2 linked regions of the Alkalilimnicola ehrlichii MLHE-1 genome follow. The protein of the gene in region 2 interacts with the protein of the main gene of each other region in a pairwise test. Links are inferred from orthologs where the notes say so. Each region holds a gene or a part of one and is shown on either strand. Other genes may lie near its edges.

What was found.
Region 1: the proteins of MLG_RS10290 (region 2) and ileS interact in binary tests that used the Escherichia coli proteins (3 or more experiments, as listed by UniProt). The link is inferred for Alkalilimnicola ehrlichii MLHE-1 from one-to-one orthologs.

What each region holds. Positions count from the first base shown.
Region 1 is NC_008340.1:962,759-978,682, reverse strand. The notes cover bases 8,681-12,106. They hold ileS (isoleucine--tRNA ligase), read right to left. Parts: upstream 11,707-12,106; coding sequence 8,881-11,706; downstream 8,681-8,880. Other genes in these bases: MLG_RS04400 (bifunctional riboflavin kinase/FAD synthetase), read right to left, coding at 11,703-12,106; lspA (signal peptidase II), read right to left, coding at 8,681-8,870. In the rest of the region: MLG_RS04460 (hypothetical protein), read right to left, coding at 1-258; MLG_RS04455 (nucleotidyltransferase domain-containing protein), read right to left, coding at 255-554; asd (archaetidylserine decarboxylase), read left to right, coding at 664-1,530; MLG_RS15080 (pilus assembly PilX family protein), read right to left, coding at 1,540-2,739; MLG_RS14735 (pilus assembly PilX family protein), read right to left, coding at 2,802-4,019; MLG_RS04440 (PilW family protein), read right to left, coding at 4,032-4,670; type IV pilus modification protein PilV, read right to left, coding at 4,680-5,192; MLG_RS14725 (GspH/FimT family pseudopilin), read right to left, coding at 5,189-5,647; MLG_RS14720 (GspH/FimT family pseudopilin), read right to left, coding at 5,736-6,230; MLG_RS15835 (type IV pilin protein), read left to right, coding at 6,499-6,879; ispH (4-hydroxy-3-methylbut-2-enyl diphosphate reductase), read right to left, coding at 7,382-8,332; more of lspA, read right to left, coding at 8,403-8,680; more of MLG_RS04400, read right to left, coding at 12,107-12,671; murein biosynthesis integral membrane protein MurJ, read right to left, coding at 12,716-14,284; rpsT (30S ribosomal protein S20), read left to right, coding at 14,423-14,689; proB (glutamate 5-kinase), read right to left, coding at 14,831-15,924. UniProt on the Escherichia coli protein: Catalyzes the attachment of isoleucine to tRNA(Ile). As IleRS can inadvertently accommodate and process structurally similar amino acids such as valine, to avoid such errors it has two additional distinct tRNA(Ile)-dependent editing activities.
Region 2 is NC_008340.1:2,290,992-2,298,636, forward strand. What follows is about bases 4,861-7,645. They hold MLG_RS10290 (HyaD/HybD family hydrogenase maturation endopeptidase), read right to left. Parts: upstream 6,674-7,645; coding sequence 6,047-6,673; downstream 4,861-6,046. Other genes in these bases: MLG_RS10280 (hydrogenase expression/formation protein), read right to left, coding at 4,861-5,246; MLG_RS10285 (thioredoxin domain-containing protein), read right to left, coding at 5,255-5,692; MLG_RS15200 (HypC/HybG/HupF family hydrogenase formation chaperone), read right to left, coding at 5,661-6,047; cybH (Ni/Fe-hydrogenase, b-type cytochrome subunit), read right to left, coding at 6,736-7,458; MLG_RS10300 (nickel-dependent hydrogenase large subunit), read right to left, coding at 7,506-7,645. Also shown: carbamoyltransferase HypF, read right to left, coding at 1-1,287; hydrogenase nickel incorporation protein HypB, read right to left, coding at 1,289-2,236; hydrogenase maturation nickel metallochaperone HypA, read right to left, coding at 2,236-2,577; MLG_RS10265 (nickel-dependent hydrogenase large subunit), read right to left, coding at 2,577-3,716; [NiFe]-hydrogenase assembly chaperone HybE, read right to left, coding at 3,716-4,177; MLG_RS10275 (rubredoxin), read right to left, coding at 4,189-4,413; more of MLG_RS10280, read right to left, coding at 4,410-4,860.

The sequences.
Region 1 (15,924 bases), 1.3 Mb from region 2 along the record:
GGAGCCTGGCGTCTCCAGCATTTGCCGGAGCAGTTCCGGCAGCAATCGATCCCCCAGCGTATCCTGCATCCTGGAAAAACGGGCGACAAACGCATCCAGGCGCTCCGCTCGATCCGGGTCCTCCTCCAGGCCCGCAACCCAGGTGGTGTCCACAGGATGGGGTAGCAGTCGCTGAGTGGTGTGTATCAGGTGTTCGCCCTCCCGCCGGACGGTATCCAGCAGGAAGATCAGCCGATCACTTGCAGGTCTAAGCGTCAAAGCGCCACCCCTGTTTCTCGAGCGACCTTATGAATAGGCTGCATACGCGTGGCGGGGTCTATAATCAGCACGTCGATGCGTTGATCGCCTAAGGCAAGCTGCAGCTTGGCCGCCAGCCGGCTGGCCTCGGCCGGGCGATTGGCCAGTATACGGTCTGTCTCCACCAATAAATCAATGTCACCGCCCCGCGCCGCATCATCCACACGGGAACCGAAGAGCCGCACACGCGCATCCTCGCCCAATTGTTCGGCCACAGCCTTCCTGATCGTGGCAATCTGTTGGCTGGTCAATCGCATAAGTAGGAGTATATCACCCGTCATATTGGCGTCGGCCTGCCGCCTTGGGGCGCTTTTCCGGTATGCTCTGGCCACCGTGCCACGCGCCACTGCCTGAGAGCCACCGCGGATGAGTGTTTACCGAGACGAAAGCCCCGCCACCGGGTTGGACCACCTGAAGGCCGCACTGCTCTACCCCCTGCCCCACCACGCCATCTCGCGGATGGTGCACTGGGCGGTCCGGGTGGAGACGCCGTGGTTCAAGAACCTGCTGATCAAGGCCTTCATCCGGGTGTTCAAGGTGGACATGAGCGAGGCACTGGAGGAGGACCCCACCGCCTACCCCACCTTCAATGCCTTCTTCACGCGGGCCCTGAAGCCCGAGGCCCGCCCGCTGCCGGACGACCCGGACGCCATCCTGTCACCGGCGGACGGCACCATCAGCCAGATGGGGCCCATTGAGAGGGACACGATCTTCCAGGCCAAGGGCCACAGCTTCACCACCGCCGAGCTTCTGGGAGGTGATGAGGCGTTGGCGGAGGAGTTTCGGGATGGCTGGTTTGCGACCATCTACCTGTCACCGCGGGACTACCACCGGGTGCACATGCCGATGACCGGCACCCTGCGGCAGATGATTCATATACCGGGGCGGTTGTTCAGCGTGGCGCCCTTTACCGTGCGTACAGTGCCTAAGCTGTTTGCGCGCAACGAGCGGGTGGCCTGTATTTTCGACACCGACCGAGGGCCGATGGCGGTGGTGCTGGTGGGGGCGATCAATGTGGGGAGTATTGAGACCGTGTGGGCGGGGGAGATAACCCCGCCGGCAGGAATCCGCGCGCAATACAGCAATTACGAGGCGGACAACGCGCCAACCATAGCACGAGGCCATGAAATGGGGCGTTTCAACATGGGATCAACCGTTATTACGTTGCAAAACAGTCGGCCGGCCCCAGGAAAAATAATGAGCGCGCACATAAAACAGGGAATGACGATTTAACATAGTCACCTAGTCTGTGGTCTGTCGCCAATAACCAGCGAAAGCAAGATTGTCCTCATCGTCATCCTCGGCTGGCGGCAACCATGGGTTCGACACATCCTCAGCAACAAAACTTGACCCTCCATTGAACACCACCTCACCGCTGGCAACGACTGACCCTGAAATATCGGAAGAACCGTTGTGAACAAAGTCCCCATCAGTCCAGTAGGTCGCCGTACTTGGCCCCGTCTTTCCATTAAACTCCATATTTCCTTGCGCAATAAATGCGGTATTCGACTCCCCTTCCGCCGAGTATTGCGCAGCACCATTATGAGTCAAATCACCGGTCGCAATAATCGTCACATCACTGAAACTACCTCCAACCTCCACATTCCCTTCACAATAATAGGTTATATGGCCTGTCGGATTATCTTCTCGGTCCACCCCACTGGATAATGCGTCACAATGCTCTTCACCAAAACGGACCTCAGAGTTCGGCTCATCATCTGGTGGAACCATTCCACCTTCAACAAACTCGGCTATGAAATCCTCGACGCGCGGAACGTCCAAAACGTCGGTTCTAAGAAAGTCCCCTTCCTCTAACCCAGCCCCATGAACAGCCCCATCCCCTGCAACAGATACGAGCCCCTCTACTGTACTAGGATTAGCGAAATCGATCGCTGTATTGGAGTGGACACCGGTAAGATAGTAAGACTTGCCATTCTGCACGAATTTGCCATCCGCAAAAATCCCACGATCAAATGCAGGATGGTTGTCATCGGTATACACTGGGGCCGGGACGAAAAGCTCAAAGTCTACACGCCGTACTGATCCAGCCTGTCCTGACACTCTCCCCTCGCTGCGGACATTTAACCACGCCTCGAAATCCGAGTGTGTATCGTCACACGGAGTCAATAGAGATAAGTTGTACTCTCCGTGCTCTCCGACAGTGCCAGCTAATCCATCGATTAATCCTTCCGCTGCATTGCAGTCGATGCCGGCACCCGCTTCATGCAGTTCTCTGAGTGCAGCAGCCACTCCACTATCCGCTGCAAACAAGGCATCCGTCTGCTGCTTCGAATTGCTGGCCATACGCTCCTGCAGCATCGCCTGGTTCGCGCCGGAGATGCCGATGACGGTCAGGACCAACAGGATGAGCATCGCTAGGATCAGGGCGGAGCCTGCCTCGCGGCGCTGGCCGGGTCTTGTCTCGTGCCTCATGGTGTCCATGGGTTGCTCCTGCACTTAGGGCCGTTTTGCCTGCCGCCGGGATGGCCCGGCGGCGGATTCCGTTAAAGGTGCCGCCAGGACAGCACCTCGACACCCGCCGGACCGAGCAGCCGGCGGGCGTTGTCCAGCGCCTGGCTGCTGAACCGGATCTCGCCGTTCCCGGAGATGGTGATGGCGGTCGAGCCCGTCCCCGAAGGGTCATCAAGGACCTGACCGTCCAGTCCGATGACGGCGCCGTAGAAGGTGGAGTTGCCGGTGTTCAGGCTGGCGCCGGGCATCAGGATCACCAGGCCCTCGTAGCTCATGGTGCCCTCGAAGCTGACCCCCGCTTCCACCACCAGCACCCCGGCACCCGACAGGTTGCCGGCGACACTCGAGCCACTGGCAAGGCGGCTGAACTGCGGACTGGTGCGGGTGCCCAGCTCGCCAGTTTGGTTGACCGCCCCGGTCACCACTGCGGGTTCACCAAGGGCATCGCTGATCTCCACCCAGGCGTCGAACCAGGCATTCCACGCACTCTCAGCCTGGAAGGGCTCAGAGATCATCTCGCTGGCCGGGTTGCCGGCGTACTGATTACTGCCACCCGCCAGTTCGCCGTCTCCCCAAAGCCGGGCGCCGGTCTTGTCCACTGTGCCCTCGGCGTTCCGATCGGGGTCGAGGCTGGTTCGACAACCCGCCCCCTCGCATTCGAAGTCGGCGGGAACGGGGTAGTCGCGCCCGTCCACACTGCCGGGTGAGCCGCCGGCGTTGACCGAGCAGCTAATGCTGACCCCGAAACAGCTCACGGCGGCGTCGGCCACATCACCGAAATCGCGCCCGGGGGCAATACCGACCAGGGTCTCCACCCGCCGCCGGGCCTGCACCTCGCCGTCGGCTGACAGGTGATCACCAGTGCTCAGCAGCCGGTAGCAGGCATCCGCCCCGGGGCCGCAGCCACCCAGCTGGCCGGGCAGCACCTCCGTGCAGTCCACCTGGAAACGGGTGAAGCGCCCACCCGGGGTCCCCGAGAGCATATTGGTCTCGCAGGTCAGGGGATTGTTCGGTCGCTCCAGCCACCAGAGCACCTCTGCGATACCGGACTCGGCGGCGAACAACGCAGCCGTCTGCTGCTTGGTATTGGCCGCCATCCGCTCCTGCAACAGGGTGACGCCCGCTGTGCTGATGCCAATCACGGTGAGCACCAGCAGGATCAGCAGGGCCACGACCAGCGCGGCGCCCCCCTGTGACGGGGACTGCCGTTGCAGTGGTGGGCTTGTGGGGTGCTGTGCGGGTGTCACCATCGGCCGAAGCTCCTAGTCGTTGCCCAGCGGGTGGAATGTGTGGTTGCGTACCGCCGTGGTGAACTCAATCCAGGGGATCGCGCGGTCATCCTCGTCCACACCGGGCGTTTCCTCGCCCCATAGAGTGAAGGTGAGGCGGATGGTGCGTACGTCAGTGGCATCCCCCGGGGCACTCTGATAGGTCAAATTGCTGCCCTGCCGGACACCGAATGCAATGCCCTCCAGCCGCAGGCCGTCCACCAGCGGGTTCAATGTGCCGCCATCGTCACTGAACCTTACCCGGTCGCCGGCGAACTTATAGATGGCCTTCACCACATCCCAGCCGCCGTCATCGTCGCAGTACCGCAGTGTGAGCTCGCTGTCATTGGCATCCCATTCGATCGTATCCTTCTCCTCCAGTCCGGTATCGGCTTTGCAATCATCCGGCGCGTAACCGGCCATGCGAATATCCCGGGCGATGAACTCGGTGAAGAAGCGGGCATCCTCGGCCACCCGGTTGATGTGCTGCTGGGTCTCCTGGGTCTGCCGGCTGGCGGCGAAGAGGCTCACCACCCCGAGCAGGATGATGCTGCCGATCAGCAGCGAGACCATGAGCTCCACCAGCGTCACACCCCGCTGCAGGCGCTGGCGTTGATTCAGGGCGTTCGTCATCACAGCCCCCTACAACCGGAACCAGTAATCGAAATCGATGCGGTCGTCATCCGGATCTCCCCCCCTGCCCCGTTCCGTCCACTCCAGGGTCAGCCGGTAGAGCAGATCATCGGTATTGGCACCCTCGTGGCTCAGCTCTGCCTCCAACGTGCCCGGGAAGAGGCCCCGAGTGGCCCGCGCCCAGCGGGCCAGGTCGTTGGCTGCAAGCTGTGCCTCGTTACAGGCCAACCCGCCCTCGCAAGCATCCGGATTGGCGGTGCTGATCTGAGCGAAGTCCGAGAAGTCGTAATCCCCGTCGACGACCGCACCCCGGTTGGCCCGCATCCGCTCCTCCAGGTCCAGCGCCTGTACGCTGGCCATAGAGCTCAGGTAGGCGCTGTGGCTGTAGCTGAGCATATTGGCCTGCAGCGCCAGCACGCCCAGCAGCCCGACGGAAATGATGACCAGCGCGATCAGGACCTCCAGTAGGGTGAAGCCGCCCTGGCGCCGCGGTCCTGTGGTTGAATGGATGGCTGATCTCATGGCTCATCCTCGCAATCGACAACCCCAACCTGTCCGCTCCGGCGGACCTCCACGCATCGGGGGTCAACGCCGGTACCGGTGTGACTCAGCCTATAGTGATAGGTCGCGCTTGGATCCGGCCGGCCACGGGGATCGAAGGTGACATCGGCCGTGCTGTCGACGGCGACGTTGGCATTGCGCGAAAAGCGCCGCTGCCGGTCCGACCCGCCACTGTCGGCATCCACCAGCAGCCAGCTCTCGGCATCTCCGGACATGGTCACCGTCCAGGGGCTGCCCTCGCGCACCGCCTGGCTCCGCGCCACGGTCAACGCCGTCACCATGTCGTTGGCGGCGGTGGTGAGCTGATTACGCGCCATGATCCGCTGCATCGACGGGGCGGCGATGGCCGCGACCACGGCCAGCACCACCAGCGTGATCATCAACTCGATAAGCGTAAAACCGTTAGACCTTTTCATGCCTTAAAGCATAAGGGCTATTGGGTAGGCCAGGCGCGGGCGCCGCGACTGGCGGCGTCCATCCGCCGACGAGCGGTCCCGGGCGGCCTCAGCACTCCGTGGTCACCGTCCGGATCCGCCCGTTGCGGGACAGGATCACCCGCCGCGACTGCCCGTTGAGACAGAACACCGCCGTGCCGGCCAGGAAGCCCCCGCCGGCCTGACGCGGGATCCCATCACCGCTGAACCGCGCCAGGCCGTCCTGCGGGAAGTTGACCTGGATTTCCGGCCCGGGGGCGGACCACAGCCGGTGGGTGGCGGACGGGTCGCTGGCATCCCCGGTGACCAGCCAGCCCTGGGAGAATTCGCCGTCCTCGTCACAGGCGCCATCCTGGCCGGCCGGGCACAAGACCGTGACGGTATTGGAGCGAACCGCCTGGCTGCGGGCGGTGTGCAGGGCGCTGATGAAGTCGTTGGCGGCAGTGGTAAGGCGCAGGCTGGTGATCACGCCGTTCAGGGCCGGCACTGCCTGGGTCAGGAGCACGGACGTGACGACCAGGACAATCAGCAGTTCAACCAGGGTTAATCCCTTTTGGTGTAACATGAAACCCTCCATGGCTATTGTGGGTGGCGCCGTGGTGACGCCCGCCGGCCTGCTAACGGACGGCGACGGGGCAATCCCTGCCCCATAAGACCGAAGACTAGCGTAGAACGGGCGGCTGAGGCGAGCTTGCGGGCCGCCGCTCGTCAGGGGATGGCGACCAACCGTCGGCTGCCGGATGAAAAGCGCGCGGTCGGCGGGCGAAGCTGGTGACAATCAGTCGGAGACATCGCCGCGGCCAGCGGCGGGGACGGCGGACGAGGATAAGGGTATGCGTGCAAAACGGCCGGGAAACAGCGGGTTCACACTGATCGAGGTGATGATCGTGGTGGTCATTGTGGGCATCCTGGCCTCGATCGCCTATCCGCTGTACACCAATCAGGTGATCCGCGGTGAGCGCTCTGATGGCCAGGCCGCGCTGATGAGTGTGGCGCAGCGCATGGAGCGGATGTACACCCGGGACAACGAGTACTCGGTACCGGGTAACCTCACGTCTGACCAAGGGCTTTGGGAGGTGGACGTGTCGTTACAGAACAACAATCAGGGCTTCCGACTCGAAGCTGACAAGGTGAGCGGGCGCGATGACTCAGATTGCGACGGCACGATGTTTCTGACGCATACCGGAGAGCGTGGGCCGGACGCCTGCTGGTAGTTGGCTGACAGCCGGCGAGACCCTGCCCCGTCACTGCGAGCCCCCATGGGGCGTGGCAGTCCAGGCGGGGGTGTGGATCGCCGCGTCGCTGCGCTCCTCGCGATGACGGGGGTGGTGCCCCGCACCCACCGTCACTGCGAGCCCCGCAGGGGCGCGGCAGTCCATGGCGGGGTGTGGATCGCCGCGTCGCTGCGCTCCTCGCGATGACGGGGGTGGTGCCCCGCACCCACCGTCACTGCGAGCGCGGCCCCACCCCCACCGTCACTGCGAGGAGGCGAAGCCGACGTGGCAGTCTACCGCCCTGGATCGCCGCGGGCCTTCGGCCCTCGCGATGACGGGTGGGGCGCCCCCCCTCGCGATGACGACCGAAAACCCGCGGCCCTCGCCATGGCAGCCCCGCCGTTCTTCCCTGATTCGCGCCCGCGCAGCGGGGCGGGGGCTCGCGATGACGGGGAAAGCCTTCGACCGTCGCGATGACCGGAGGGGCAGGGATGCACCGTGGTTATGCCGAGTCGCGGAGCTCCCGCGGCAGCGAGAACACCACTTTCTCCTCGATGCCCTTCGCCTCCTCCGGTGGGCGGGCGCCCCAGGCCTGGAGCTGGTCCAGGACCTGCCGCACCAGCACCTCCGGGGCCGAGGCGCCGGCGGTGACGCCGATGGCGTGGCGGCCCTCCAGCCACGCCCGCTGGAGTTGTTCCGGGCCGTCCACCAAGTGGGCCTCGACCCCCTTGCGCTCGGCCAGTTCCCGCAGGCGGTTGGAGTTGGAGCTGTTGGGTGAACCCACCACCAGCATCAGGTCCACCTGCTCAGCCAGTTGCTTGACCGCATCCTGCCGGTTCTGGGTGGCGTAGCAGATGTCGTTCTTGCGCGGGCCGGTGATGTTGGGGAACCGTTCGCGCAGGGCGTCGATGACGTTGGCGGTGTCATCCATCGACAGGGTGGTCTGGGTGACGAAGGCGAGGCTGTCCGGGTCGCGAACCACCAGCGCCTGGACGTCCTCGGGCTTCTCAACCAGGTAGATGTCGCCGCCGGCCCCCCCCTGGCGCTCATACTGGCCGATGGTGCCCTCCACCTCCGGGTGGCCGGCGTGGCCGATCAGCACCACCTCGCGCCCCTCCCGCGCGTACTTCTGCACCTCCATATGCACCTTGGTGACCAGCGGGCAAGTGGCGTCAAAGACCTGCAGCCCGCGGCGCTCCGCCTCGCGGCGCACGGCCTGGGAGACGCCGTGGGCGCTGAAGATGACCGTGGCGCCGTCCGGCACCTCGTCCAGCTCTTCGACAAACACCGCGCCCTTGTCCCGCAGGTTGTTGACCACGTAACGGTTATGCACCACCTCGTGGCGCACGTAGATGGGCGCGCCAAAGAGCTCCAGCGCCCGGTCGACGATGTCGATGGCGCGGTCGACGCCGGCACAGAAGCCGCGGGGGTTGGCGAGCAGGACTTGGGTCATGGCGGTGACACCTGGTTGGATTTCGCAGCTATTTTGTCAGCTATTGGGGCCCTGCGGCAACGGCGTGTGCTCACGCCTGCTTGGGCTCCAGGAAGATCATGTAGACCATCACCATGACCACCCCGACAGTGATACCGATGTCGGCGACGTTGAAGATGGGGTAGTGCCAGTCGCGCCAATAGACATGGATGAAGTCGATGACGTAGCCGTGCACCAGCCGGTCGATCAAATTGCCCACCGCCCCACCCAGCACCAGGGCCAGGCCACAGGCCAGGAAATGGCGGCGCCCGCGGATCTGGTGCAGCCACCACAGGATGTACAGCGACACCCCCAGGGCGATGGCGGAGAAGAACCAGCGCTGCCAACCCCCCGCCTCGCCCAGGAAGCTGAAGGCCGCCCCGGGGTTATAGCTGAGGGTGAGGTTAAGCACCGGCAGCAGCGCCACGCTCTGGTGGTAGACCAGCCAGTACTCGGCGGCCAGCTTACTGGCCTGATCCAGCAGCAGCACGACGAATGCCAGGCCGATCCACGGATTCATGCGACCTCGCTCAGGCGTAGTGACGGGTCTCACCCTCGCCGTCGACGTTGCTCACGCAACGGCCGCACAGCTCCGGGTGATCCGCATGGTGGCCCACATCCGGGCGATGGTGCCAGCAGCGGGTGCACTTGGGGTGCTGACTGGCTGCGGCGAAGAGGCGGAAACCCTGGCCATTCTCACCGGGGACCTCCACCGACTCCACCGGGGCCCGTTCCAGATCCTCCACGCGCGCCTCGCTGGTGATCAGCACGAAGCGCAGCTCGTCGCCCAGCCGGTCGAGCTTGGCCTTGAGCTCCGGCGGACAGAAGAGCTGCACCTCCGCCTGCAGGCTGGCGCCAATCACCTTGTCGTTGCGAAGCTGCTCCAGCTCCCGGTTGACACCGGCGCGCACCGCCAGCACGTCGTCCCAGAAGGCGCGCCCGAACGGGTCGCTGTCATCGAGCGGGAACAGGCCCTCGTACCAGGTCTCAAGCAGCACCGAGTCGCTGCGTTCGCCCGGCAGGTGCTCCCAGATCTCCTCGGCGGTGAAGGAGATGATGGGCGCAAGCCAGCGCACCAGGCCCTCGGCCACGTGCCAGAGGGCGGTCTGGCAGGAGCGGCGGGCGAGGCTGTCGGGCTTCGTGGTGTACTGGCGGTCCTTGATCACGTCCAGGTAGAAACCGCCCAGGTCCACCACGCAGAAGTTGTGCACCATCTGATAGATACGGTGGAACTCGTAGCGCTCGTAGGCCTCGCGCACCTGCTGCTGGAGCAGGTAGGCGCGGTCCACGGCCCAGCGGTCCAGGGGCAGCATATCCGGGGGGGCCACGGCGTGTTCGGCGGGCTCGAAGCCGTTGAGGTTGGCGAGCAGGAAGCGGGCCGTGTTACGCATGCGCCGGTAGGCGTCAGCGGTGCGCTTGAGGATGCCGTCGGAGACGGCCATCTCGGCGGAGTAGTCCGAGGAGGCCACCCACAGGCGCAGGATATCCGCCCCCAGGGTATCCATGACCTTCTGCGGGGCCACCACGTTGCCCCGGGACTTGGACATCTTGTGGCCCTTCTCGTCCACGGTGAAGCCGTGGGTAAGCACCCCCTTGTAGGGCGCGGTCTCGCGCACCCCCACCGAGGTGAGCAGCGAGGACTGGAACCAGCCGCGGTGCTGATCGGAGCCCTCCAGGTAGAGGTCGGCGGGCACCTGCAGCTCGTCCCGGCGCTCCAGCACCGTGGCGTGGGTGACGCCGGAGTCGAACCAGACATCCAGGATATCGGTGACCTTCTCGTAGCGCTCGGCGTCAGCGCCCAACAGCTCGGCGGGGTCCAGCTCGAACCAGGCGTCCACCCCGGCCTCCTCCACCCGCCGGGCCACGGCCTCGATCAACCGTTCGCTCTCCGGGTGGGGCTCACCGCTGCGCTTGTCCACGAACAGGGCGATGGGCACACCCCAGTTGCGCTGGCGGGAGATGCACCAGTCCGGCCGGCCGTTGACCATCGATTCGATCCGGGCCTGCCCCCACTCCGGATGCCAGCTCACCCCCTTGATGGCGGCCATGGCGTGCTCACGCATGCCCGCCTTGTCCAGGCTGATGAACCACTGCGGCGTGGCCCGGAAGAGGATGGGGGTCTTGTGGCGCCAGCAATGAGGGTAGCTGTGGCGGTAGGGCTCGTGGTGCAGCAGCGCGCCGCGCTCCGCGAGCAGGTCCACCACCTTCGGGTTGGCCTTGAAGACATGCTGTCCGGCGAAGAACGGGGTGTCGGGGAGGAAAACCCCGTTGCCGTCCACCGGGTTGTCGGTGGGCAGGTCGTACTGCTGGCCGACCACGTAGTCATCCTGGCCATGCCCGGGGGCGGTGTGCACCGCCCCGGTGCCGCCGTCGGTGGTGACGTGCCCGCCCAGGATCACCGGCACCTCGCGTTCCAGGAAGGGGTGCGCCAGTCGCAGGCCCTCGAGCACCGCGCCGTCGCAACGGCCGACGACCCGGTAGTCGTCCACCTCGTAACGGGCCATGGCCGATTCCACCAGCTCGGCCGCCAGCACCAGTAGTTCGTCGTCGAAAGCGACCACGACGTATTCCAACTCCGGGTGCAAAGCCACCGCCTGGTTGGCGGGCAGTGTCCAGGGGGTGGTGGTCCAGATGGGGATGGCGACCCGGCCGGCCGCGGCCGCCTCGCCCCCGAGTCCGGCCCGGCGGTCCAACTCCTCGGGCTCCAGCACGGCAAAGCGCACGTCGATGGCGGGCGAGGTCTTCTCCTCGTATTCCACCTCGGCCTCGGCCAGGGCGGAACCACAGTCGGCGCACCAGTGCACCGGCTTGAAGCCTCGGGTGACATGACCACGCTGGATGATCCGCCCCAGGGCACGCAGGATATCCGCCTCGGTGCGGTAATCCATGGTGAGGTAAGGGTTGTCCCAGTCACCAAGCACGCCGAGCCGCTTAAAATCCTCGCGCTGGCCGTCCACTTGGCTGGCGGCAAACTCGCGGCAGGCGTCGCGGAAGGCCCGCGGGCTCACCTTGGCGCCCGCCTTGCCCCGCTTTTTCTCCACCATCAGCTCTATGGGCAGCCCGTGGCAATCCCAGCCCGGCACATAGGGGACGTCGTAGCCGTCCATGCTGCGCGCCTTGATGATGATGTCCTTGAGGATCTTGTTGACCGCGTGGCCGATGTGGATGTCGCCGTTGGCGTAGGGCGGGCCGTCGTGCAGCACGAAACGGGGCTTGCCGGCGCGCTCGCGGCGCAGGCGACCGTAAAGGTCCGTCTGATACCAGCCGGCGAGCCGCTCCGGCTCCCGCTTGGCCAGATTGCCGCGCATGGGAAAGCCGGTCTTCGGCAGGTTCAGGGTGTGCTTGTAATCACTCACGTCGCGGTCCTTGGGGTCGGATCGGAAAGAGGGTTGTCATTGAACAGGGCCCGGGCTTGGTCCACGTCCCGGCCGATCTGGGCGCTGAGCGCATCCAGCGAGTCGAAATGCCACTCCTCGCGCAGCCGCTGGAGGAATCGCACTTGCAGATGGCAGCCGTATAGTCTGCCTTGCCAGTCCAGCAAATGCACCTCCAGCAGGTGCCGTTTGCCCCCCACCGCCGGGCGGGTCCCGACATTGGCCACCCCGGGCAGCGGCCGGTCGGCCACGCCCTCCACACTCACGGTGAAGATGCCCCCCAGGGCCGGCCGCTGGTTGGCGCGAAAGGCGATGTTGGCGGTGCGGAAGCCAAGCCGCCGGCCGATGGCATCACCCCGCACCACCCGGCCGGAGAGGGTGTACGGGCGGCCCAGGAGGTCCTCGGCCTCACCCAGGTCACCGGCAGCCAGGGCGGCACGTACGCGGGTGCTGCTGATGCGCTCACCGTCCTCGGTGGCCAGGGTCTCCAGGCGGTCCAGCTCGAAGCCGTGCCGGCGCGAGGCCTCGGCCAGCATGGCATAATCGCCCCGGCGGGCGCGGCCGAAGCGGAAGTCGTCACCGATCAGCAGGTGGCGCACGCCCAACCGGCCGATCAGCAGCTCGTCGACGAAGGCCTCTGCCGACATGCCGGCGAGGGCCGCGCCGAAGCGTGCCACCACCACCCGCTGCAGCGGGGTCTCGGCCAACGCCGCGAGCTTGTCGCGCAGGGGGGTGATGCGCGTGGGCGCCTGCTCCGGGCGCAGGGCCTCCAGCGGGTGCGGCTCGAAGGTAAGCAGCAGCGGCGGTACACCCAAGCGCTGCGCCGCAAGCCCCAGGGTGTCGAGCATGGCCTGATGGCCTAAGTGCACGCCATCGAAATTGCCGATGGTCAGCGCGCACCCGCGGTGGCGGGGCTGCAGATTGTGGAGGCCGCGTACCAGTTCCATACCGGGGGAGTGCTCGCAAAACCGCCATTATACAAGGTGTGCGATCAGCCTGCGCGCTCCGCGCCCGGCGGCTCCTTCATGGATCGCCAGTCCCACCCGAACAGGCGCAGGGCGGCGAAATAGACCGCAGCGGCAAGGAGCAGCCACCCACTCAAGCGCAGCACCCGCTCGGTGACACCGGCCTGCAACCATTGCTCCGGCTGACTGGCCGGCCATAGCAGTACCGCCCCCATCACTAGGGTGGCCAGGCCCACCCGCCGGCCCAGGGCGCTCCAGCCGGCACAGGGTGCGTAGTGGCCGCTGCGCCGCAGCGCGCGATAGAGCAGGGTCGCGTTGACCCACGCGGCAACCGCCGTGGCCATCGCCAACCCCACGTGCCCCACCCCGGTGTCATGGAGCCAGAGCACCGCACTGACGCTGAGCACCATATTGCAGAGCAGGCTGATCACCGCGCAGCGCACCGGTGTCCGCATATCCTGGCGGGCGAAGTGCCCCGGCGCCAGCACCTTGACCAGCACGAAACCGAACAGGCCCAGGCTGTACCCGGCCAAGCTCAGGGCAGCGGCCATCACATCCAGTTCGACGAACTGGCCGTAATGAAAGAGGGTGGCGATGATGGGCAGGGCCATGGCCGACAGGCCCACCGTGGCCGGCGCAATGAGCACCAGGACCCAGCGCAGCCCCCAATCCAGAGTCTGGCTGAACCGCTCCGGACTGGCGGCGGCGTGCTCCGCCGACAGGCGCGGCAACAGCACCATACCCAGGGCCACCCCGAACACCCCGAGGGGGAATTCCACCAAACGGTCGGAGAAATAGAGCCAGGTCACGCTGCCGGTGATCAGGAAGGAGGCCAGCACCGTGTCCAGCAACAGGTTGATCTGCGCCACCGAGGAGCCGAAGGCGGCGGGTGCCATCAGCCGCATGATGCGGCGCACACCGGGGTGGCGCCAGCCGAAACGGGGCCGGCGGAGCATGCCGATGGAGGCCAGAAAGGGCAGTTGCAGCAGCAGTTGCAGCACGCCCGCCACCAGCACGGCGACGGCCAGGGCCAGGATAGGCGTCTCCAGCAGCGGCGCGATACCCAGGGCGGCGCCGATCATACACAGATTGAGCAGCACCGGCGCGAAGGCCGGCGGCCCGAACCGGCCCCAGGTGTTGAGGATGCCAGCGGCCGCCGCGGTGAGGGAGATGAACAGGATGTAGGGGAAGGTCCAGCGCAGCAGCTCCACGGCCAGGCCGTATTTCTCCGGCTCGTTACTGAACCCGGGTGCGAAGAGCGTGACCACCCAGGGCGCGCCCGCCACGCCCAGGGCGGTGATCACCAGCAACACCGCCGCCAACACTCCCAGGGTATTCGCCGCCAGCGCACCCACCTCGTCCGGGCGCTTGGTCCGGTACTCGGAGAGCACCGGCACGAAGGACTGGGAGAAGGCGCCCTCGGCGAAGAGCCGGCGCATGAAATTGGGGATCTTGAACGCGACGATGAAGGCGTCGGTCTGCGGCCCCGAACCGAACACCCCGGCCACCACCATGTCGCGCACCAGGCCCAGCACACGTGAGACCATGGTGAGCGATCCGAAGGTAAAGACCGAGCGGAACATCCCCGCCTTCATGCCCCTGGGCTCCGGGTTGTGTCTGGCTCTTCCATGCGGCCCCTTTTATCCGGGTGAACAGGGTTGACATTGCGCTGTAGGGTGCGCATATTACCGGCCTTTCGTTCGCACTGCAGTGATTCAACCAGGAGTCGAGCTTTGGCTAACATCCCTTCGGCAAAGAAGCGCGCCCGCCAGGCGGAAAAGCGTCGCAAGCACAATCAGTCGCAACGGTCGATGATGCGCACTTACATCAAGCGCGTCGTGAACGCCATCAAGGCCGGCGACAAGGCGCAGGCCGAGGAAGCCTACAAGGTCGCCGTGCCGGTTATCGACCGCATGGCCACCCGCGGCCTGATCCACAAGAACAAGGCCGCCCGCCACAAGAGCCGCCTCAACCAGCACCTGCGCAACCTGCAGGGCTGAACCGACCGGGCACCCTGCCCGGCCGGCCACTGACAACGCCGGCACCCGGTAACAGGGGCCGGCGTTTTCTGCGTGGGCGAATGACGGACCCCATCCGCGGCCAGGACTCGCGCCGCGGGCACAAGGGGCCGAAGCACCGGCTCAGCCGCCGTCGGCGGTGACCACCATGTTGTCCCGGTGAATCAGCTCCGGTTCATCCACGTAGCCCAGGATGGACTGGATCTCCCGGCTGGGCCGCCCGAGGATCTGACGCGCCTCCTTGGCGCTGTAGTTGACCAGCCCCCGGGCCACCTCCCGCCCGTCAGGCGCCAGACAGGCCACCATCTCCCCGCGGGAGAACCGACCCTCCACCCGCGTCACGCCGACCGGCAGCAGGCTGCTCCCCGCCTCGCGCAGCACCCGGGCCGCACCCTCATCCAGCCAGAGCCGGCCGCGCAGCCGCAGATGGCTGGCGAGCCACTGCTTGCGGGCCGCCACCGGCTCGCGCTCTGGGTACAGCAGGGTGCCCAGGCGTTCACCGGCAGCGATACGGGCGAGCACGTCGCGCTCGCGCCCCGAGGCGATCACGGTGATGCACCCCGAGCGGGCCGCGCGAGCCGCCGCCTGCACCTTGGTGAGCATACCGCCCCGCCCCAACGCGCCGCCGCCACTGCCGCAGTACCGCTCCAGCCCCGGATCCTCGGCCGAGGCCTCGCGGATCAGCCGCGCCTCCGGGTGCCTGCGCGGATCCGCATCGTACAGGCCCTCCTGATCGGTCAGGATCACCAGCACGTCCGCCTCCACCAGATTGGCCACCAGCGCCGCAAGGGTGTCGTTATCGCCGAAGCGGATCTCATCGGTGACCACGGTATCGTTCTCGTTCACCACCGGCACCACGCCCAGGCGCAGCAGCTCACGCAGGGTGGTCCGGGCATTCAGGTAGCGGCGGCGGTTGGCCAGGTCATCGTGGGTCAGCAGCACTTGGGCGGTGCGCAACCCTTCGGCACGAAAGCCGCTCTCCCAGGCCTCTACCACCCCCATCTGACCCACCGCAGCGGCGGCCTGCAACTGGTAGAGCGCGTTCGGCCGCTGCGACCAGCCCAGCCGACTCATGCCCTCGGCCACAGCACCGGAGGAGACCAGCGTGGCCTGGCGCCCGCCGCGGCGCAGCCCGACCACTTCGCTCGCCCAGCCCTGGATGGCCCCGCGGGCCACCCCCTGACCATCGCTGGTCACCAGGGCGCTCCCCACCTTCA
Region 2 (7,645 bases):
ATGGCCGCCGGTAGCGAGGACCGGCGGCCCGCCACGGGGCAATCGGATCGGCGATGGGGTGACCCCCCGGCCACGGCGAAGGTACACGGCCCGTCCCTCTGCCTGACGAACCACGCTGTCGTCGCAACGCACCAGAATGTCCCGGTCATGCACCAGCAGCGCATCCGCCAGGCCAGAAAGACGGCGCACAGCGTCCTGGTTATCCGTGACCAGAGGCTCTCCGCCAGGGTTGGCGGAGGTACAGACCCACACCGGCTGCCCGGTGCCGGACAACCAAGCCAATCCCATCGGGCGTCCGGCGGCTTCGTGAAACAGCAGGTAATGCAAAGGCGTATACGGCAACATCACGCCCAGCCAAGGCATCCCTGGCGCCACGCCAGGCAGTTGCCGATCCACGGTGGGACGCTTCCCAGCCAGCAGGATTGGACGGTCGACGCCCGCCAGCAGGTGGCGCTCGCCTGGGGCCAGTCGTACCAGCCTCTCGGCTGCCTCAATGCCGGGGACCATGACGGCGAAGGGCTTCTCGGACCGCCGTTTGCGGGTCCGCAGACGCGCAACAGCTTCCGGGTTTCCGGCATCGCACAGGAGATGGAAGCCGCCCAACCCTTTGATCGCGAGGATCTGTCCGCTGGTCAACCGGTCGACCGTGGCCGCAAGTACGTCCCCCACGGGCAGCGGATGTCCGTCACCGTCAAGTAGTTGCAGACTGGGGCCGCACTCCGGGCAGGCATTCGGCTGGGCATGGTACCGGCGATCGCCGGCGTCCTCATACTCCGCCAGACACCGGGGGCATTGGGGGAATTTGGCCATGCTGGTCCGGACCCGGTCGTAGGGCAGTCCGGAGGTGAGTGTGTACCGTGGGCCGCAGTGGGTGCAGTTGATAAAAGGGTAACGGTAGCGCCGGTCTGCCGGATCGAACAGCTCTTCGAGACAGGCATCACAAACCGCCGCATCCGGCGTGATTTCGGTTGCCACCGCACCGCCGCTGCTGGGCCGGATACGAAACCCACGCTCCCGGGGCTGCAAAGGGCAGGGGTTCTCTACCACCGCCTCGATGCGGGCCAGGGGCGGTGCCTGCTCTCGCAGAGCCACCATAAACCGGGCAAGCTGCGACCCGCCTCCCTGGACCTCCAGGCTGACGCCGCCCGCATCGTTGCGGACCCAACCACTAACGTTGCAGCTGTCAGCAAGGCACTTGACGAAAGGCCGGAAGCCCACACCCTGGACCCGGCCGCATACGCGGACTGCCAGACGCTTGGGCACCGAATGCCGGCTGACCGCATTCATCTCACCGACCCGCACCCGCAGCCCGAAGACGGCGCAACTCCGCTTCCATCGCCGCCACCCGATTACGCAGCGTCGCCACCGTTTCCTCGCGAGCTGCGCTGGCGCGAGCCACACCACGCTCAACCCAACCAACCCACTCCGCAAGCCCTTCACCGCTTTGGGCCGAGACTTGCATGATCTGGATGTCGGGGTTCACCTGTCGCGCATAGCTCAGACAGCGCTCAACGTTAAAGTCAACGTGGGGTAGCAGGTCAATCTTGTTCAGCAGCAGCAGATCCGCCGCATCGAACATATCAGGATACTTAAGCGGTTTATCCTCCCCCTCAGTTACGGAGAGGACCGCAACCTTATGGTTCTCTCCGAGATCGAACGCGGCAGGACAGACCAGGTTACCGACATTCTCGATCATCAGGACGCCATCCTGCAGCTCCGGGATACGCTCCAGCGCATGCCCCACCATGTGACCGTCCAAATGGCAGCCCTTGCCGGTGTTCACCTGGACTGCAGTCACACCGGTGGCCCGGATCCGCGCCGCATCATGATCCGTCTGCTGATCGCCCTCGATCACCGCCACCGGCAACCGCTCCCGCAACGCACGGATCGTGGCCGTGAGCAGCGTGGTCTTGCCTGAGCCGGGACTAGACACCAGATTCAGTACGAAAAGGCCCCGGTCCCGGAATTGCTGACGATTGGCCTCTGCATAGCGATTGTTCTTGGCGAGGATGTCCTGCTCGATGCGCACCATGCGGCTTGGGCTCATCCCGGGTGCGTGCGCATGGTGCGCTTGAGCACCGTCAGCGCCATCGCTCGGGGCATCCACCGCAAGCCCGGCAGCCGCGGCAGCAACAGGATGTCCCCGCGGCTCATCGGCTGGGTCGTGACCATGGTGGTGGGTCACTTCACCGTCCACGCGGGTCTCATCAGCCCCGCAACCGCATACCGTACACATCAGTCCACCTCCAGATCCTTGATCCGTAGTTCATCGCCACCAATCACCTGCAACTGATAGCTGCCACAATCAGGGCAGGCATCAAACCGGCGCCTGACGGCGACCCTTTCCCCGCATCCGAGACAGAATGCCTGCCCTGGTCGTTGAACAATCTCAAGTCGCGCCCCGTCCGCAAGCGTATCGCGGCAAACGACGTCAAAACCGAAATACATTGCGTCGAGCTCCACCCCGGCCAGTTCCCCCACCTCCAGGCGAACCGTCCGCACCCGACTGAACATCTGACGACGCGCCTCTTCCTCCAGGATTTGCAGAATCCCCTCACAAAGCGACATCTCATGCATCAGTGGACCTCCACCCGGCTGCCGACACAGGGGTTCAGAGCCAGCACTGCCAGTTCCGCAAGCCGCCGGACCCCCTCCGCCGGGCCTCCGCCTGGTCGCTCACGAAGCCCGCTCACCAAGACACCCCGGGGATGAAAGTTCCATTCGGTGGGGGCGACAACGGCATAATCCGCGACCTGGCCCCTGTGCAACCGCACCCAATGCAGCAGAAGACCGCGGGCCGTATCCACGATGCCACAGCCGGTGCCCGTGACCTGACCCACCTCCTCGGAAACAGGTTCAACGCCTATTGCCCGTAGGGCATTGCGCAGGCGGCCGGGCAGAACCAATAGTTCCAGCACCGCGGCCAAGAGGCGGGGCAGGATTCCCGGGCCATGGCGGGCGAGCACCCCCTGGAGTGCCGGGTTCGCCCGCTGGCGGGCGAAGGGTCCAGTCTCCCGTAGCCCAGCCTGGGCCGTGCCGGATTCGCCTGCCTCGTCTCGCGGGTCGAGGGGCCATACCGCAAGGTCGCGTGAACCTTGCAAGCAGTCGCCCACGGCGCGTAAACCAGCCGGCTCCAACGACGGCAAACTAGCCACACCAAAGCCCTGCGGCACCTCATCACGCACCCAGCGCAGCGCCGCCGCCACTTCGCTATCGCAGCAATCCAGCCAGCTATCGACGTCGGCGCTGTCGGCCAGTACCGAGGTCCCCACGATTTCGAACAAGGCAGACTCCAGCCGGTTTACGGCGGCGTCGCGCCCCCTTATGTCATCACCCACCGCGCACATTACCCCCCGCAAGGCCCTGTTGGCTTCGCTAAGCCCTGCCGGCGTGCCCTTCAGCAACTGTCGAGGCAGACACAGCCCCAGCCGCCAAAGGTGCTCGCGGATCCACTCCAGCAGAACACCGGGGTGCTCTTGGACACCCGCCCCCCCACCGCGCTGCACGCCCGCACCCGCCAGCGCCGCGCGCGCAGCGGTTGCCTGCGCCTCGCCGCACACACCGAACAGCAGCCGCATGCGCCCCGGCACATAGCCGGCGGCCGAACCCCGCAGTAGGTCACCCACCCAAGGTGGACGCCGTCCCTGCAGAACGACTTCGTTGATCCGACCGCGCCGCCGATGAAGCTGCAGCACCAATTCCGCGCCCGAAGACATCAGCGCCCCTCATCGTCGAAACGGCCCGTCAGCACGGCCCGGCGACTATGACCCGACGGACGACATACCGCGCGCAAGGCCGCCTCCGCTACCATCCGAAAGCTGTCCTGGTCCTCCACCCGCTCAACGGGCGACATAATGGAACAGGCCTGAAAGGTGCCGATGCCGGCCGCCCTGCAAACATGAAACAAGTAAACGCCCGCCGGCAGGGCCCAATGCTGCTCGCTCCGTTCGGGCAGTTGTTCCCAGTCCTCGCCTTCGCCGGGCATAAGGATCAGGTTGAGGAACCAAGGACTGAGCAGTGCCCCGAACGGTCGCCCCTGGTAACGATGGAATCCCACAGCCTCGACCGTCAGTGCCGGATTGGCCAGGGCTATCTCAGCCATTTGTTCAGCCTGAACACGGTGGAATGCCGCTTCCAGTAGCCGGACTTGTTGCGTCAGCCACGTGTCGCGATTCATCGCCGGATCCTTCATAAGTCGTCCGGAACCACCATGAACTGTTCCCGTGCCCCCTCACAGACGGGACAGACCCAGTCAGATGGCAGGTCGGCGAATGGCGTGCCTGCGGCAACCTGGGACTCGGGGTCGCCTTCCTCCGGATCGTAGACATACCAGCAGATCTTGCACTCCATGCGCGTCTCTGGGGCGATACGGCTGGCGTCCCCCAAGTAGGAGCCCTCGAAGGTGGGGGTCATCGCGTCACCTCCAATACTTCAGCCACTCGATCAGCGCTGTCAGCAATATCCTCGGGTGCTGCACAAACCACGTCCGGCACAGCCACGACCTCAAGGGTGTTGAGGATGAGGACGTCCACTGAATTGAAGTACTGCACCCACCAGACTCCGGCAGTCATCGTGGCGGTCACCCTGCAGTTCCCGTATCCCCGCGACAGTACCGCGGTCTCACTACGACCCAGCGCCTCGTCCAGGCATTCATGGTCTTCCGGCGTCAAGGGCAGTAGGCTGAGATTAATGACATGGCGCCCGTTGTTCGATAGAACATCAAGATGTTCCGTGAGCTCGCTCAGGACGCCGGGCGCGTTCATTACACCTTCCGGCCACTGCTCCGGTAACCGCGGCGCCGGCGAGGCTTCCGCGAAGGCGTTCAGCAAACAATCCGGCACCGGCCCGATCTCCAGGCGGTCTCTCCCAGCCGCCGCATCCGCAACCCGCCAGACACCGGCAAACACCGATTCCTGGGCGACCACACCATGCCCCGGAAGGCGTGCGCTGACCTCGCCATCCCCAAGTACCTCATCCAGTAGTCTGCGTTCCGCGTCGGAGAGCGTCGATACATCGAGATGGATGTTCCGCTCATCCGGCTGCCAGCGCCGGGCCCCGGCGATCACGCTTTCCAGGCAACGCAGGGTCCCCTCCCGGTCGCTCAGCACCTCGGGATCGGGGAGCACCGCCGGGGAGAATGTGCCCATCCCTTTTGGCATCGGCAGATAATCCAGCCCTGGCTCCTCAAAGCCGCTGCCCGCGGGGCCGGAGAGGGGGTGTTCCACATGCCCATCCTGGTTCGACATAACGCCTCCTATGAATTGCAACCGGTGGCCGATGAGGCCCCGCCACTTACAGGAATACCCACCGACGGTGGCCGACGTACCGGCCCCTCGAGCAATCGATTCAGCTCTTCGAGGAAGACCAACCAGTCCCTCATACCCTCGATACAACCCAGGTAGCCCCCATCACGCAGCACCACCAGGGCTGGCCACCGGCGCACACCGAAACGCCGCCCGACAGCCTTTTCCGAATCCTGGCTTACCACGGCGGCCTGCAGCCGCCCTCCCATAGCCGTCAGGAGTTCCGGCAACACCACCGCAAAATCCCCGCTTTCCCGCACACGCCCGGGATCTCCGGCCAGCAACAACATTGCCTCGCCGGCCTGCTCTGCCCACTCCTCCACCCCGGCCTCATTGACCCGAGGCAGGCCATGCTCCTCAGTCAGTTGATCCAGCAGGATTTGGCTCATAAATCTTGCCTCCAACACTATGTCGTTGAGCGCTTTCAGGTTGACTTCCGTCGCCGTCATCCTGCGGCCTGAGGTGTGCCGGCAGTTGCGGCTCACGTCCTTCGAGATCCTGAAACAGGCCCGCAACTGTTACACCGGCACGCGCTGCCTCAAGCGCCTCCAGTGCCGTGGCGATCTCTGCGGCGCGCTGCCCGTCGATGACCTCCCGTGCCGTGTCGATATGCACCAGCAGCCAGCTACCCACAGGCTGCGGGCCGACCAGCATCAGGTCCACCCGAGCCACACCCTGGCAACCTTCTGCGAGCGCCCAGGTACCGTGACACTCCAATACCCGCATCGGTATGCCAATGCACATCAGGCTTGCCCCCTAACGGCCAGAACACGCGGATCACCATAGCGGCAGGCTGCCCCCTCATCCGGCCGATCCGCCTCGTAGCGGGCCATATCCAGAGCGGAATCGTTCAGCCGCGGCCTGGCGGACCGGCAGCGCGGCGCGGGCGATACCCCCCATTCGCGAAGGCAATCCAACGCAATCGCCAGTGCCTCCGGCACCCGGGCCTTGACACTCGCCCGAAGGCTACCGCCGTAATCCTCCAGCTCCTCGGGTTGAACCCCGATCAATACGAGGGCCTCAGGCAGTTGACCCAAGAGGTCCGCCGTTGCGAGGACCTCTTGAAAGCCTGTCTGATGAAGGCTCATTTTCTTGGCGCCCATGAACTTCGGAACATCCGCACCACGAACCACCTTGAGGGTGCCCGGCGGCAAGGCGTAATCCACCGCATCGAATACGAGCAGGCGGTGTGCGGCCGTCACGTACTCCAGCAGATACAACCCCTGGGTGCCGCCATCGAGGAGCCGTACCCGATCCTCCGGCAGGTCATACTCCGCCGCCAGCGCCTCTGCGGCACGCACACCGAAACCCTCATCCGCCCAGAGCAGGTTGCCGATGCCCAACACGAGAATGTCTGGTTCCTGTCCCATCGGTTCACATCCTCCGATTCTCTGCCGGACCCCACGCCGAGCCCGGCAACAGAGTGCCCAACTCAATCGCGCCGATTGTCTTTGAACAGACGGTGGCCACTGACCATCGTGCTGATGATGCTCTGCCGCGACATAATGTCCTCTCGGAACGCCACGTAAATGTGGACGATCACAAAGAGCACGATCCAGTACATTCCCAGGTGGTGCCATGAGTGCAGCAACTGAGTATTCCCAAAGAGAGGGATCAGCCACCCGAACAGGGCGTCCTGCCAGCTTCCTTGGCCCGCGCCCTCGGCATACAGAGCAAAGCCTGTAAAGATCATGAATACTGAACCGAGGGTCATGAACAGAAACATCGCGAGTTGTGCCAGAGGATTGTGGCCCACATACTTCTTGGGTTCCCGCTCCAAGAACAGGTACCAACGCAGTTCCCTACCGACCTCGCGCCACCAGCTCCCTCGGTAGAGCGGCAACTTAAAGAGCTGCCTCGCATGCTCATTACCCACCAGGGCCCAATAAATCCGCCCCAGGAAGCCGATCGCAAATATGTACGCGGCGGTAAAGTGGGCAAATCGGATGTAACCCAACAGGTAATTATCAATCGCTTCCCCCGGCCGGCTCGCCGGGGGATGGGCAATAAGATACCCCGTCGCTATCAGAACGATGATGCAAAGTGCATTCACCCAATGCCACAGACGCAATGGGGCCTCATAAACGTAAAGCTCCTTCCACTTCTCCTGTTTTGTTGATGTGCCACCTTTCACTTCTTCTTCTGCTGTAGCCATAACTCTATCCTCCCAGGAGGCCCCGCCCGGGGCCCTCCATACACCGCTTAGCGCACCTTCACTCGGGTGAGTTCCCGGCCGTCATCGCCCATCACATGGGTAGAACAGGCGAGGCAGGGGTCGAAGCTGTGCAATGTCCGCAGGATCTCGAGCGGTTGGTCGCGCTTCGCTAGCGGCGTATTCAGCA